DNA from 2 places in the Variovorax sp. UC122_21 genome. Region 1 is predicted to be linked to the other one. Evidence: riboswitches for the same ligand, from Rfam matches in the RefSeq annotation. Region 1 holds a riboswitch; the other holds the start of a gene.
What was found. A riboswitch is a leader RNA that binds a small molecule or an ion and turns the genes downstream of it on or off. The one in region 1 is predicted to bind glycine.
Positions count from the first base shown of each region.

Region 1 (7,537 bases):
GACCTAGACGCGCAGCATCCACCAGGCGGTGAGCACCAGCACGGCGGCCATCGCACGGTTGAACCAGGCGAGGCGCTGGCCCTTCGACAGCCAGTCACGCAGCAGCGCGCCGGCCAGCGCATAGGTGAAGTTGCTCGCGAAGGCGTAGATCAGCATCACCGGCGCGACGATGGCGAAGCGGTGCAGCGGCTCGGCCTGGCCCGCGATCCAGCCGGCCACCAGCGTGAGCGCCAGCAGCCAGGCCTTGATGTTGAGGAACTGCAGTGCCACGCCCTGCACGAAGCCGACCGACAGATTGGCATCGTCGGCGCGGCCCAGCGTGGTGCTGGTGGCGAGCTTGAACGCGAGGTACAGCAGGTAGGCGATGCCCAGCGCCTTGATCGCCCAGCGCAGCGCGGGCGCTGCCATCACCAGCGCGCCGAGGCCGGCCGCGCACAGCGCGAGCAGCAGGGTCCAGCCCACGGGCACCGCGACCACGAAGCGCATCGCGCGCGGCAGGCCGCCGTTGGCCGCGAGGGTGGTCGACAGCGTGGTATTGGGGCCGGGCGAGAAGCTCATCGCCGTGGCCAGCACCAGCAGCGCGGTGAATTCTTGCCAGTTCATGACACACACTCTAAACTTTGGACCATTACAGTTCCAGTACAGATGGCCGTACACACAGCCAATCTGTATCGGGCTTGCGTACAACACAGATCGAACGCCGATGCTGACACGAACCTCGTCCCAGTCGCTGACCGCCCAACTGGCCGATCGCCTGGCCGAACGCATCCGCAACCGGCTGCTGCTGCCGGGCGCGCGGCTGCCCTCGGTGCGCGAATGCGCGCGCCAGCAGGGGGTGAGCCCCTACACCGTGGTGGCGGCCTACGACCAGCTGCTGGCGCTCGGGCTGGTGGAGGCGCGGCGCCAGCGCGGCTTCTTCGTGCGCGATTCGGGCCGCGATCCTGCGCGCGACCCGGCCCAGCCGCCCGGCGACCCGCTGCAGGTCAGCGCGATGTCGATGGTCACGCAGATGATGGCCTCGCGCACGCCGGCCGACGCCAGCTCGCTGATCCGCAGCATGTTCCACCGCCCGAGCGACAAGCCGCAGCCCGGCATGGGCGTGTTCCCGCCCGACTGGCTCGATTCCTCGTTCATGCCGACGGCGGTGCGGCGCATGACCAGCACCGCGATGCTGCAGGAACTGTCGCTGCAGTACGGCGAGCCCGCGGGCGACGCGGCGCTGCGGCGCAGCCTGTCGCAGAAGCTGGTGGGCATCAACGTGCCGGCCGCGCCCGACCAGATCGTGACCACCATCGGCGCCACCCATGCGCTGGACATCGTGAGCCGCACCATGCTGCGCGCCGGCGATCCGGTGATGGTCGAGGAGCCCGGCTGGGCCCTGGAGTTCGCGCGGCTCGAGGCGCTGGGCATGCGCATCCTGCCGGTGCCGCGGCGCGCCGACGGGCCCGACCTCGACGTGATGGCGCAGTACTGCGCGCTGCACAGCCCCAAGCTGTTCGTCAGCGTGAGCGTGCTGCACAACCCGACCGGCTACAGCCTGTCGCCCGAACAGTGCGCACCGCGTGCTCAAGCTGGCCAACGAGCACGACTTCCACATCGTCGAGGACGACACCTACAGCCACCTCGCGCCCGAGCACGCCACGCGGCTCAGCGCGCTCGACGGGCTGCAGCGCACCATCTACGTCAGCGGCTTCGCGAAGATCCTCGCGCCCAACTGGCGCATCGGCTTCCTGGCCGCCTCGCCCGCGCTCAAGGAGCGGCTGCTCGAGACCAAGCTGCTCGCCACCCTGACCTCGCCCGCGCTGTTCGAACGGGCGCTCTCGTGGTGCATCGACCAGGGGCAGCTGCGGCGCCACGCCGAGCGCGTGCGCATCCGCCTCGAGGGCGCACGGGCGCGTGCCGCCAAGCTGGTGCTGGCGCACGGCTGCACCTTCGCGTCCGAGCCCGCGGGGCTGTTCGGCTGGGTCGATACCGGCGTCGACACCGACATGCTGACCCAGCGCATGCTCGACCAGGGCTACCTGCTGGCGCCGGGCTCGCTGTTCCATGCGCGCCGGCCGCCGACCACGCTGATGCGCATCAACTTCGCGAGCTCGCAGGACGCGAGCTTCTGGAAGGTCTTCGCCAGGACGCGCGACGAGCTTTGAGCCGGGCGAGGCGGGCCCTGCCTTGGAGTAAGCTGGCAGCACAACACCCGCCCGACCGGAGACCGCCGCATGAACAAAGCCAGCCAACCCTTCGATTTCAGCCAGTTCGTACCCGGCTTCGACTTCCTCAAGAACCTCGCGGCCGGCGCGACCGGCGCCGGTTCCGTGTCCGGCATCCCGAGCCTGGCGAGCTGGGTGGCGCCCACCATGAGCGTCGAGGAGGTCGACAAGCGCATCCAGGAACTCAAGACGGTGCAGTACTGGCTCGAGCAGAACGGCCATGCGCTCAAGGCCACGATCCAGGCGCTCGAGGTGCAGAAGATGACGCTGTCCACCCTGCGCGGCATGAACGTGCGCATGGAGGACCTCGCGGGCGCGTTCACGCGGCAGGCGAACGCGGCGGCCGCGGCGGTCGGCCCGGCGCCGGCGGCCCCGCCGGCCGCGGCGCCCGAACCCGAGGTCGAACTCGAGGACGAAGAGGAACTCGACACGGAGGAGGAAGAAGAGGAGGAGGCACCGCCGCCGCGCCGCAAGGCTAGGCCGGCCGCCAAGGCCTCCTCGGATGCCGCCGCCGGCGGCGCGGTCGACCCGCTCAAGTGGTGGGGTTCGCTGACCGAACAGTTCCAGCAGATCGCGAGCACCGCGCTGCAGGACGCGGCCCAGCTCAAGATGCCCGCCGTGACCCAGCCGCTGGCCGACGCCGTCGGCAAGGCCATGGGAACCCCGAGCGCCTCGCGCAAGTCCACCCCCCGCAAGGCCTCCACGGCCGCCAAGCGACCGGCGGCGAAGAAGCCGGCCGCGGCGCCCGCGGCCCGCAAGCGAACGGGCGGCCGACGCTGAGCCGCCTTGTCCTGAACATCGAACGAAGCAGGTTGGCACGATGAAGTTGTTTCCCTCCGGTCACGCCACCCATCCGCAATGGCGCATGGCGGCCGGCCTCGTGCTGGCCCAGCTGCGCGCGCAGATGGCGTTGCCCGACTACGCCTCGGCACCCACCCTCGGGCTGCTCTACATCACCGACCACTATGCGGTCGACGCGCGGGAGATCCTCGACCACCTGAGCGCCGAGCTGCCCGAGGTGACCGACTGGGCCGGCACCGTGGGCGTCGGCGTGTCGGCCAACAATGCCGAGTACTTCGACGAGCCCGGCCTGAGCCTGATGCTCTGCGCCCTGCCGAGCGACCAGTACCGCGTGTTCTCGGGCGTGGCGCCGCTCGCCAGTTCCGAGATGAGCGGCTTCGAGGCCCACACGGCGCTGGTGCATGCCGATCCCGCCACCCCCGACCTGACCGAGCTCATCGGCGAGATGGCCGGGCGTACCGACACCGGCTACCTGTTCGGCGGCCTCTCCTCGGGCCGCGGCGGCGCGCTGCAGTTCGCGGTCGGCGGCAACGGCAACATCCGCGGCCAGGGCGCGGCCGGCGGCGTGTTCTCGGGCGGCCTGTCGGGCGTGGTGTTCGGCGAGGGCGTGCGGCTGGTGTCGCGCGTCACGCAGGGCTGCCAGCCGCTGCGCTCGGGCAGCGCGCGCGAGCGCGCGATCACCGAGGCCGACGGCAACCTCGTGCTGCAGCTCGACGGCGAGCCCGCGCTCGACGTGCTGCTGGCCGACCTGCAGGTCTCGCTCGAGCGGCCGCAGGAAGCCATCGAGGCCGTGCGCGCCACCCTGGTGGGCCTGGTCGATGCCGGCAGCGACGGCATCCGCCGCACCGGCGACCTCGGCGCCGACGTGCTGGTGCGCCACATCATCGGCCTCGACCCCACGCGCCGCGGAATCGCGATCGCCGACGTGGCCGAGGCCGGCATGCGCCTGAGCTTCTGCCGCCGCAACGCCCAGGCCGCGCGCGCCGACCTGATGCGCATCTGCGCCGAGATCCGCGAGGAGCTCGAGCCCGAGGAACAGACCCTGGCCACCGCGCGCGCCGTCGCCGCCGGCGAGGCCGAGGCGGCGCCGCATCCCGCGCGGCGCATCGCCGGCGCCGTCTACGTGAGCTGCTCGGGCCGTGGCGGCCCGCATTTCGGCGCACCCGGCGCCGAACTGCAGATCGTGCGCCACGCGCTGGGCGACGTGCCGCTGGTCGGCTTCTTCGCCGCGGGCGAGATCGCGCGGCACCACGTGTATGGCTACACGGGGGTGCTGACGGTGTTCACGGCGGACGACTGAAATCGGGATCGGACAGCCGAACGCGGAAGGAAGACCAAGCAGCGCGGAAGTCGCGAAGAAAACCATCAAGAAATTCTTCTTGACGGTTTCTTCCGCGTCCTTCGCGAAACCTTCGCGTCCTCTGCGTGCGGCAGTCCGCTTTCCGGGCCTTAGCTCAATGCGGGCCGTGCCATTCCGGTCACGGGCCTGGGCAGCCCCGTGAACGCGAAATCCACCTCCGGCGCCAGCCCGCTCACGATGCGCGCGATCGACTTGCCCGAGCCGCAGGCATGGGTCCAGCCGAGCGTGCCGTGTCCGGTGTTGAGGTAGAGGTTCGCGAGTTTCGTGCGGCCGATCAGCGGCACGTTGCTCGGCGTGGCCGGGCGCAGGCCGGTCCAGAACTGGGCCTGGGCGGTGTCGCCGGCGCCGGGGAACAGCTGCTCGACGCGGCGTACGATGGCTTCGCAGCGCACGCGGTTGAGGTCGCGGTCGTAGCCGTTGAGCTCGGCCGTGCCGGCGATGCGCATGCGGTCGCCCGATTCCGAGGTGTAGCGCGAGAACACCAGCTTGTATTCGTCGTCGGTCAGCGAGACCTGGTAGGCCTTGCTCGCGTCCTTCACCGGCAGCGTGACCGAATAGCCCTTGGCCGGATAGATCGGCAGCCGGATGCCCAGCGGCGCCGCCAGCAGCGGGCTCAGCGAACCCATCGCCATCACGAAGGCATCGCCGCGGATGCGCTGGAAGCGGCCCTCGGCGTCGGTGGCCTCGACATGGTCGATCGCGCCGCCCACTTCGCGCAGCGCGGTGATGGTGTGGCTCATCAGGAACTTCACGCCGGCCTCGGCCGCGCGCTTCGCGAGTTCGCGCGCGAAGCGGTTGGCGTCGCCCGATTCGTCCTCGGCCGTGTAGGTGGCGCCGGCCAGTTGCGGGCGGATGTGGGCCAGCGCGGGCTCGAGCTTCACGGCCTCGTCCGCCGAGATCACCTGGCGCTCGCAGCCCAGCGCGCGCATCTGCTCGGCGGGCGCGAGGGCGCCGTCGAACTCCTTTTGCGTCGTGTAGAAGTGCAGGATGCCCTGCGTGCGCTCGTCGTAGCGGATGCCGGCGTCGCGGCGCAGCTGCTGCAAGGTGTCGCGGCTGTAGGTGCCCAGGCGCACGATCTGCTCGATGTTGTGGCGCGTGCGCGCGGGCGTGCACTCGCGCAGGAACTGCAGGCCCCAGAGCCACTGGCGCATGTCGGCGCGGATGCGGAACAGCAGCGGGGCGTCTTCCTTGCCCAGCCATTGCAGCACCTTGAGCGGCGCGCTGGGATTGGCCCAGGGCTCGGCATGGCTCACCGAGATCTGGCCGCCGTTGGCGAAGCTGGTTTCGGCTGCCGGGGTGGCCTGGCGGTCGATCACGGTCACGTCGTGGCCGAGTTGCTGGAGGTAGTAGGCCGAGGTCACGCCGAGCAGGCCGGCGCCCAATACGATCACGCGCATTTCAAGTACCTTTCGAGGTCGAAGCGCTTGAACGGCGTGAAGGTCGTGCTACTGAATAGATAGCGCGCAACCGGACGGCCGTCCAATTGCCGCTCCCCCTGTCCTCGGTACCTGAGAGTTTCATCCGTTGCACCTCGCAACGGACTTGCTCCTTCGGCGCAGCACGACCGCGATGGGCGTTGGTGCTGGCTCTCCAGACGGCGTTTCAGTGGTTGCAGTACAGGCCCCGCGCGAAGCGTGGAGCCGACCTGAGCGTTTATGGGAGTTTGCGCCTTCGGTGGGGCTGCCTGCGCGATGCATGCGGCCCGCTCTCCTGCAATGGGTGGCGATTGTAGGCGCGCCGCACACACCCGCCAACCGGAGGATTCGGCCTTGCGCACGGGTGGGATAATTCACGCCCGGCCGCGCCCGCGCGGCTTCGACCCAACAACTCAGCAATCACACAGCACAGGGGACCCCATGATCCTGGTTACCGGCGGCGCCGGCTTCATCGGCGCCAATTTCGTCCTCGACTGGATCGCCCAAGGCGACGAACCGGTCGTCAACCTCGACAAGCTCACCTACGCCGGCAATCTCGAGACCCTGGCCTCGCTCAAGGACGATCCGCGCCACATCTTCGTCCAGGGCGACATCGGCGACAGCGCGCTGCTCGACCGCCTGCTGGCCGAGCACAAGCCGCGCGCGGTGGTCAATTTCGCGGCCGAATCGCACGTGGACCGCTCGATCCACGGCCCCGAGGATTTCGTGCAGACCAACGTGCTCGGCACCTTCCGCCTGCTCGAGTCGGTGCGCGGCCACTGGAACGCCCTGCCGGCCGACCAGAAGGCGGCCTTCCGCTTCCTGCACGTGTCGACCGACGAGGTCTACGGCTCGCTCTCGAAGACCGACCCGGCCTTCACCGAGGAGAACAAGTACGAGCCCAACAGCCCGTACTCGGCCAGCAAGGCCGCCAGCGACCACCTCGTGCGCGCCTGGCACCACACCTATGGCCTGCCGGTGCTCACCACCAACTGCTCGAACAACTACGGCCCCTTCCATTTCCCCGAGAAGCTGATCCCGCTGATGATCGTCAACGCGCTGGCCGGCAAGCCGCTGCCCGTGTATGGCGACGGCATGCAGGTGCGCGACTGGCTCTACGTCAAGGACCACTGCAGCGCCATCCGCCGCGTGCTCGAGGCCGGCCGGCTCGGCGAGACCTACAACGTGGGCGGCTGGAACGAGAAGCCGAACATCGAGATCGTGAAGACCGTCTGCGCGCTGCTCGACGAACTGCGCCCGCGCGCCGACGGCAAGGGCTACGCCGAGCAGATCGCCTACGTGACCGACCGCCCCGGCCACGACCGCCGTTACGCCATCGACGCGCGCAAGCTCGAGCGCGAGCTCGGCTGGAAGCCGGCCGAGACCTTCGACACCGGCATCCGCAAGACGGTCGAGTGGTACCTCGCCAACGGCGACTGGGTGCGTAACGTGCAAAGCGGCGCCTACCGCGCCTGGGTCGAGAAGCAGTACGACGCGAAGGCCCCCGCATGAAGCTGCTGCTGCTGGGCAAGGGCGGACAGGTCGGCTGGGAACTGCAGCGCAGCCTCGCGCCGCTGGGCGAGTTGGTCGCGCTCGATTTCGACAGCACCGATTTCCACGCCGACTTCAGCCGGCCCGAGCAACTGGCCGATACCGTGCGGCAGGTGCGCCCCGACGTGATCGTCAATGCCGCCGCCCACACCGCCGTCGACAAGGCGGAGAGCGAGCCCGAGTTCGCGCGCAAGCTCAACGCC
Region 1 is NZ_CP172004.1:5,564,429-5,571,965, reverse strand. It holds gene ACHMXE_RS38990 (LysE family translocator) at 4-603, opposite strand; partial or broken gene ACHMXE_RS38985 (PLP-dependent aminotransferase family protein) at 704-2,147, shown strand; gene ACHMXE_RS38980 (PhaM family polyhydroxyalkanoate granule multifunctional regulatory protein) at 2,217-2,987, shown strand; gene ACHMXE_RS38975 (FIST N-terminal domain-containing protein) at 3,028-4,308, shown strand; gene ACHMXE_RS38970 (D-amino acid dehydrogenase) at 4,458-5,765, opposite strand; glycine riboswitch at 5,854-5,972, opposite strand; gene rfbB (dTDP-glucose 4,6-dehydratase) at 6,225-7,295, shown strand; partial or broken gene rfbD (dTDP-4-dehydrorhamnose reductase) at 7,292-7,537, shown strand, end outside.

Region 2 (7,537 bases), 3.2 Mb from region 1:
GCAGGCCCAATCGGAACTCAAGCTGTCGGGCCTGCTCGGCAGCGGCGTGCTCTACACCCGCGACTCGGGCGGCCGCAGCCAGCTGCAGATGACCTCGACGCATGCCGCGCCCTTCCTCGCACTGACCGGCAGCGAATCGCTGGGCGGCGACCTGCGCGCGATCTTCCGCTGGAGCAACTCGGTCTTCGTCGACAGCGGAACCCTCGCGCCGCTCGAGAGCTACCTGGGCCTGAGCTCGGGCACCTGGGGCACGCTCACGCTCGGCGCGATGTACGACCTGCTCGCCGACGCGACGCCCTTCACTTCGGAGCGCTACACCTCGCTGCTCGCCACCCATCCCGGCAACCTGGACCGCACGGTCGGCAACGCGCTGAGCAACCTGGTCAAGTACAAGTCGCCGGTGTTCGGCGGCTTCCAGTTCGGCGCGATGTACGGCTTCGCGGAGGCGGACTCGACCACCAACGTCGGGCGCGCCGTCGGCGCGGAACTCAGCTACGCCAGCGGGCCGCTGCAGGCGCTCGCGATCTGGGAGTCGGTCAAGGGCATTCCTTTTGCACCCGCGACCCGGCTCGGCGTCCCCAGCCTCTACGGCGTCGACGTCGCCAAGGCGCCGGGCACGACGCTGTCGCAGACGCAGGACACGGCCACGGTCGGGCTGGCCTACACCAGCGACGGCTGGCGCTGGATGGGCAACTACAGCCACACGCGCCTGTCGGCGGCCGGGCTGCAGCAGACGGAGACCGCGCGAACCATCGACGTCGGCGCCTACAAGTACCTCACGAACCAGCTGCGCATCGGCGGCGGCTATTCGCTCACGAAGCTCGCGAGCTACCGCTGGGACCAGGTGCACGGCCACATCGACTACGCGCTGTCCAAGCGCACCAGCCTGTACCTGCTCGGCGTGCTGCAGAAGGCGGGGCCCGGGCAGAAGGCGGTGCTGCGCAGCCAGGCCGTGGCCGGAGGCCGCCGCCAGTCGGCGTTCGAGGTCGGCATGACGCACGCCTTCTAAAAAGTTTTCTTCCAAGGAGATCGAGTGACCGGAGATTCAATGCAGTGGGACGTGATCGTCGTCGGTGGCGGCCCCTCGGGGCTGACCATGGCGGCCGAGTTGGCGGGTTCGGGCGCGCGCACGCTGGTGCTGGAGCGGCGCGTCGAGGGCGTGCAGTCGCGCGCGGGCACGCTGCTGCCGCGCGTGCTCGAGCTGTTCGATGCGCGCGGCATCGCCGACCGCTTCATCGAGCGCACGAGGCAGATCCTCGACTACCCCTTCCGCTCGAGCCACATCTGGGCCGGTTTCCAGTCGATCGAGTGGGAGCACCTCGACACCCGCTTCGGCTTCACGCTCGGGCTGCCGCAGAACCTGACCGAGGAGATCCTCTGGGACTGGGCGGCCGAAAGCGGCGCCGAGCTTCGCCGCGGTGCCGAGGTACGCGCCGTGCGGCAGGACACGGAGGGCGTGGAGATCGAGGTTGCCGACCCGTCGGGCGCAACATCGACCCTGCGCGCCAGGTACCTGGTGGGCGCCGATGGCGGCCGCAGCACCGTGCGAACCCAGTGCGGCATGCCCTTCGAGGGCCACTCGGGCACCTTCCGCGGCATCGTGATCGACGCCGAACTCAGCGCGCCCTGGCCCGGCGGCCGCACCGGCGCCGACAACGAGATGGGCTGGGTGCGCGGCTATGCCTTCGGCGAGGGCATCACGCGCTTCAACATCGTGCACCGCGATCGCCGCCATGCGACCAAGGACGAGCCGGTGACGCTCGAGGAAGCGAAGCAGTGCCTGCGCGACGTGCTCGGCAGCGACTACGGCATCGAGGGCTTCCGCTGGGCCTCGCGCTTCGACGATCAGATGCGCGCCGTGCCCCGCCTGCGCCAGGGGCGCGTGTTCCTGGTCGGCGAATCGGCGCGCATCCACTACCCGGCCAGCGGCGTCGGCATGAACTTCTGCCTGCAGGATGCCTTCAACCTGGGCTGGAAGCTCGCGAACGTCGTCACGGGCGTGGCCGACGAGGCCACGCTGGACAGCTACGACGCCGAACGCTTGCCGGTGATGCATGCGCTGCTCGAGAGCGTGAAGGCGCAGTGCGTGCTGCAGTTCAACTTCGAGCCCGATGCGGTGGCGCTCAAGCGCCGGCTCGCGCGGCACATCATTCCGCTGCCCGAGGTGCAGCGCCAGCTGGTGCTCGAGTTGTGCGGGCTCGAGCAGCCCTACCCAGGTCGCGCGGGAGAAGCCGACCGCCACCCGCAGGCCGGCCAGCGGCTGCCCGACTTCGACCTCGTCACGCGCGACGGCCGCTCGGTGCGCGTCGCCGAGCTGCTGCGCGAGCGGCGCTTTTTGCTGCTCGATCTCGAAGGCAATTCGCGCCAGTTCGAATCGCTGGACTTGCATGGCCTGCCCGTGACCCTGGTGCCGGCCCGCGTGGCGCGCGTGCCGCCCGCCATGCGCGGCGTGCAGGCGATGCTGGTGCGGCCCGATGCCTATGTGGCCTGGGCCGGCGCGGACGTAGCGCGCGCCGCCGAGGTCGAGGCCGAACTCTCGCGCTGGATGAGGAGGTGATGCGATGAAGAACGACGACAGGCCATTGCTGATCGCGGGCGGCTGGGTGCTGAGCATGGACCCGGACATCGGCGAGCTGCGCCGCGGCGATGTGCTGATCGAGGGCGAGCGCATCGTCGCGATCGCGCCGCGCATCGATGCCCCCCAGGCCGAACGGATCGAGGCGGACCGCATGATCGTGCTGCCCGGCTTCGTCGACACCCATCGCCACACCTGGCAGAGCTGCGTGCGGCATCGCTATGCCGACATCGATTCGCAGATCTACTTCGCCGAGATGCTGGGCGCCAAGGGCGCGGCCTACCGTCCCGAGGACGTCTACACCGGCACCTTGCTGGGCGCGGTCGCGGCGCTCGACAGCGGCATCACCACCATGCTCGACTGGTCGCACGTGCAGAACAGCCCCGAGCATTCCGATGCGGCGATCGCGGCGCTGCGCGACGCCGGCATCCGCGGCGTGTTCGCGCACGGCTGGCCGCTGGTCGACGGCGCCTCGTGGATGTTCGGCAGCGAGCGCGGCCATCCGCAGGACATCAGGCGGCTGCGTGAGCGCTACTTCTCGAGCGACGACCAGCTGCTCACGCTCGCGATGGCCGCGCGCGGCCCCGAGATGGCGCAGCGCGAGACCTGGCTCGGCGACCTGCGGCTGGCGCGCGAACTCGGCATCCGCTCGAGCATCCACATGGGCGCCTACGCGCGCAACGCCGCCGTGCGCGGCATCGCGCAGATGCACGAGGCCGGCGTGCTCGGCGACGACCTGACCTTCGTGCACTGCTGCTGCTCGCACCATGACGAGTTCGCGATGATGGCCGACGCCGGCGTCAGCGCCTCGCTCGGCGTGCACTGCGAGCTCAATGCGCAGGGCATGGGCGACATCCCGTTCGACCGGCTGCTGGCCGTGGGCATCCGGCCCAGCCTCAGCGGCGACACCGAGACCAAGTGCGCGGGCGACATGTTCACGCAGATGCGCCATGCCCTGGCGTACTACCGCTCGTGGATGGGCGGCGGCCATTCGAAGACGACGAACGCTCCGGCGACGCTGGGCCTGCGCGACGTGCTGGGCTTCGCCACCGTGGCCGGCGCGCAGGCGAACGGGCTGGCGCACAAGGTGGGCTCGCTCACGCCGGGCAAGCAGGCCGACGTGGTGCTGATCCGCGCCGACGATCTGAACCTCGCGCCGGTCTCCGACGCGGTCGGCGCGGTGGTGCTGGCGGCCCATCCGGGCAATGTCGACAGCGTGTTCGTCGCGGGGAGGCCGGTGAAGCGCGACGGCCGCCTGCTCGATGTGGACCTCGATCGGCTGCGGCAGCGCGCGGCGGATTCGCAGGCCTATGTGCTGGGGCTGCAATGAGCGCGCCGCTCGATCCCGAGCTCGCCGCGATCGTCGCGGCGATGCGCGCGAACAAGGCACCGCCGCCGTTCTCCGGCACGCCCGGCGAGGCGCGCGAACGCATGCGCCGCGCGGTGATGGCGGCGCGCGGGCGCACGACGCTGCCGGTCGTGGCTTCCACCGAGGACCGCATCGCCGAACACCAGGGCCTGCGCGTGCCGGTGCGGGTCTACCGGCCCGTCTCGGCCGACGCTGTGCTGCCCACCGTGGTGTTCCTGCACGGCGGCGGCTTCGTGCTCGGCAGCGTCGAACTGATGGACGACATCGCGCGCAAGCTCTGCCGCGACGTCGAAGCGGTGGTGGTCTCGGTGGACTACCGGCTGGCGCCCGAGCATCCGTTCCCGGCCGCGCACGACGATGCGCTGGCCGCGACCCGCTGGGCGCTGGACCATGCGGAAACCCTTGGCGGCGATCCGTCCCGGGTCGCCCTGGCCGGCGAAAGCGCGGGCGCCAACCTGGCCGCCTGCGCCGCGCTGGCGCTGCGCGGCCATGCGCGGCCGCTGGCGGCCCAGCTGCTGGTGGTGCCGGGCCTGGACATGGCGCGCGACGTGGCCGCGATCGAGGCCCGCGGCATCGACTACCCGATGCTCGCGCCCGCCGACCTGCGCGAGATCGCCCGGCTCTGCATGGGGGCCTCGGCCCACCGCGCCGCCGAGGTGCCGCCGTCTCCGCTGCGCGCGGCGAACGTCGCGGACCTACCGCCGACCCTGATCGCCGTCGCCGGCCACGACCCGCTGCGCGAGGAAGGCCTGGCCTACGCGCACCGGCTCGAGGCGGCCGGCGTTCCGACCCCGGCTGCTGGCCTTCGACGACATGTTCCACCCGTTCTTCGGCTTCTTCGCCCACTCGGCCGCCGCCGGCCGGGCCCACGACGCCATCTGCCGATCACTGTCGGACCGGCTGCGCGACCGCGGCTGAAGCCGCCCGCAATCCACTACACTCGCCCGGGTCAGGAGAGAGCCCCGCACGGGGCCGCCGAAGGCGCAGGGGAACCCCCGAACGCTCAGGCAAAAGGACTGACACAGCGCCGGCCTTCGCGGGACGGCGTTTCCTTGCTGGAGAGAGGCCGGTGCCGCAGGCGCCCGGTCCACCGAAGGAGCAAACCCCGATCGTGGGGCGAATCTCTCAGGTAAAGCGGACAGCAGGGGTGGCCCCATGGCGCGAGCCATGGCATTCGATTGCTGCCCCCAGGAGTGCCCCGTGGCTGCTTCCGCCCCCGAATCCGAACTGCTCAAGACCCCGCTGCACGCGCTGCACCTGGAACTCGGCGCCCGCATGGTGCCGTTTGCCGGCTATTCGATGCCGGTCCAGTACCCCGCCGGCCTGATGGCCGAGCACAAACATACGCGCGCGGCCGCGGGCCTGTTCGACATCTCCCACATGGGCCAGCTGCGCCTGTCCGGCCCCGATGCCGCGGCCGCCTTCGAGACCCTGATGCCGGTCGACGTGATCGACCTGCCCGCGGGCAAGCAGCGCTACGGCCTGCTGCTCGACGACCAGGGCGGCATCCTCGACGACCTGATGTTCTTCAACGAAGGCAACGGCTCGCTGTTCGTGATCGTCAACGGCGCCTGCAAGGTGGCCGACATCGCCCACATCCAGCAGAGGATCGGCCAGCGCTGCCAGGTGCAGCCGCTGCCCGAGCAGGCGCTGCTCGCGCTGCAGGGCCCGCAGGCCGCGGCCACGCTGGCGCGGCTGTCTCCCGGCATCGAGCGTTTCGTGTTCATGACCGGCGGCGCGGTGCAGATCGGCGGCATAGCCGCCTTCGTCACGCGCAGCGGCTACACCGGCGAGGACGGCTTCGAGATCTCGGTCGCCGCGAAGGACGCCGAGGCGCTGGCCCGGCTGCTGCTGGCCCAGCCCGAGGTCGAGCCCATCGGCCTGGGCGCGCGCAACTCCCTGCGGCTCGAGGCCGGCCTGTGCCTCTACGGCAGCGACATCGACACCAGCACCACGCCGGTCGAGGCCTCGCTCAACTGGGCGATCCAGAAGGTGCGCCGCACGGGCGGCGCGCGCGCGGGCGGCTTCCCCGGCGCCGAGAAGATCCTGGCCCAGCTCGTGGCGGCCACCGGCGCGGCCGGCCATCTCGACCACGACACGCTCAAGCGCCGCCGCGTCGGCCTGGTCGCGCTCGAGCGCATCCCGGTGCGCGACGGTACGCCGCTGCAGTCCTTCGAGGGCCAGGACATCGGCCAGGTCACCAGCGGCCTGCTGGGCCCGACGGCCGACCGGCCGGTCGCCATGGGCTACGTGGCCACCGCCTTCGCCGAGCCCGGCACCCGGGGTGCAGGCCATCGTGCGCGGCAAGCCGGTGCCGATGGAGGTGTCGACCCTGCCCTTCGTGCCGACGCGCTACTACCGCGGCTGACGACCGGACATCCGGCGGACCGCCGTCGCGGCTAACCTACGCCCCGGCATCGGCCACTTTTTATCCACGAGGAGTTTTTCAACATGACCATCAAGTACACCAAGGACCACGAATGGGTGCAGGCCGAGGGCGGCAACGCCACGGTCGGCATCACCGTCCATGCGCAGGACGCGCTGGGCGACGTGGTCTTCGTCGACCTGCCCGAGGTCGGCAAGAGCTTCGCCCAGGGCGATGTCGCCGGCGTCGTCGAATCGGTGAAGGCCGCGGCCGACGTGTTCATGCCCGTCTCGGGCGAGATCACCGAAGTCAACGAAGCGCTGCGCGCCGACCCCTCGCTCGCCAACAGCGCGCCGCTGGCCGAAGGCTGGTTCTTCAAGGTCAAGCTGTCCGAACCGGCGCAGCTCGACGCGCTGATGGACGAAACCGCCTACGGCAAGTTCGCCGAAGAAGCCTAAGTTCCGAAATCGGATTGCCGGACGCAGAGGACGCGAAGGTTTCGCGAAGAACGCAAAAAGGAGAACCGGCTTCGGCATCGCCCTCTGCCTGGTTCTTTTTTCATCGAATTCTTTCGCGCCCTTTGCGTAACCTTCGCGTCCTCTGCGTCCGGAAGTCCGCTCCCCCCGCCCCTTCCTCCCCTGCCCGCCATGCCCACCCCCGCCGCCCTGCCCACCCTGCAAGAACTCGAGAACGCCGAGGAATTCATCGCCCGCCACATCGGCATCGATGCCGACGACGAGGCGCGCATGCTGCCCGTGATCGGGTCGGCCACGCGCGCCGAACTCATCGACGGCATCGTGCCCGCGGCGATCCGGCGCAGCAAGCCGATGCGGCTGCCGGCACCGGCCGCCGAGGCCGACGCGCTGGCCGAGCTCAAGGCGATCGCGGCGAAGAACAAGGTGTTCCGCAACTTCATCGGCCAGGGCTACTACGGCACCCACACGCCGGGCGTGATCCTGCGCAACATCCTCGAGAACCCGGCCTGGTACACGGCCTACACGCCCTACCAGGCCGAGATCTCGCAGGGCCGCATGGAGGCGCTGGTCAACTTCCAGACCATGGTCTGCGACCTCACGGGCATGGCGATCGCCAATGCCTCGATGCTCGACGAGGCCACCGCGGCCGCCGAGGCGATGACGCTGGCCAAGCGCAGCGTCAAAAGCAAGAGCAACGTGTTCCTGGTCTCGGGCGACTGCCATCCGCAGACCATCGAGGTGGTGAAGACCCG
Region 2 is NZ_CP172004.1:2,375,167-2,382,703, reverse strand. It holds gene ACHMXE_RS23540 (porin) at 1-1,009, shown strand, start outside; gene ACHMXE_RS23535 (FAD-dependent monooxygenase) at 1,034-2,557, shown strand; gene ACHMXE_RS23530 (amidohydrolase family protein) at 2,562-3,905, shown strand; partial or broken gene ACHMXE_RS23525 (alpha/beta hydrolase) at 3,902-4,675, shown strand; glycine riboswitch at 4,885-4,969, shown strand; glycine riboswitch at 4,990-5,096, shown strand; partial or broken gene gcvT (glycine cleavage system aminomethyltransferase GcvT) at 5,112-6,312, shown strand; gene gcvH (glycine cleavage system protein GcvH) at 6,396-6,767, shown strand; gene gcvP (aminomethyl-transferring glycine dehydrogenase) at 6,957-7,537, shown strand, end outside.
Region 2: linked by a shared signal. The riboswitch ahead of gcvT (glycine cleavage system aminomethyltransferase GcvT) and the one ahead of ACHMXE_RS38970 (D-amino acid dehydrogenase) in region 1 are both predicted to bind glycine.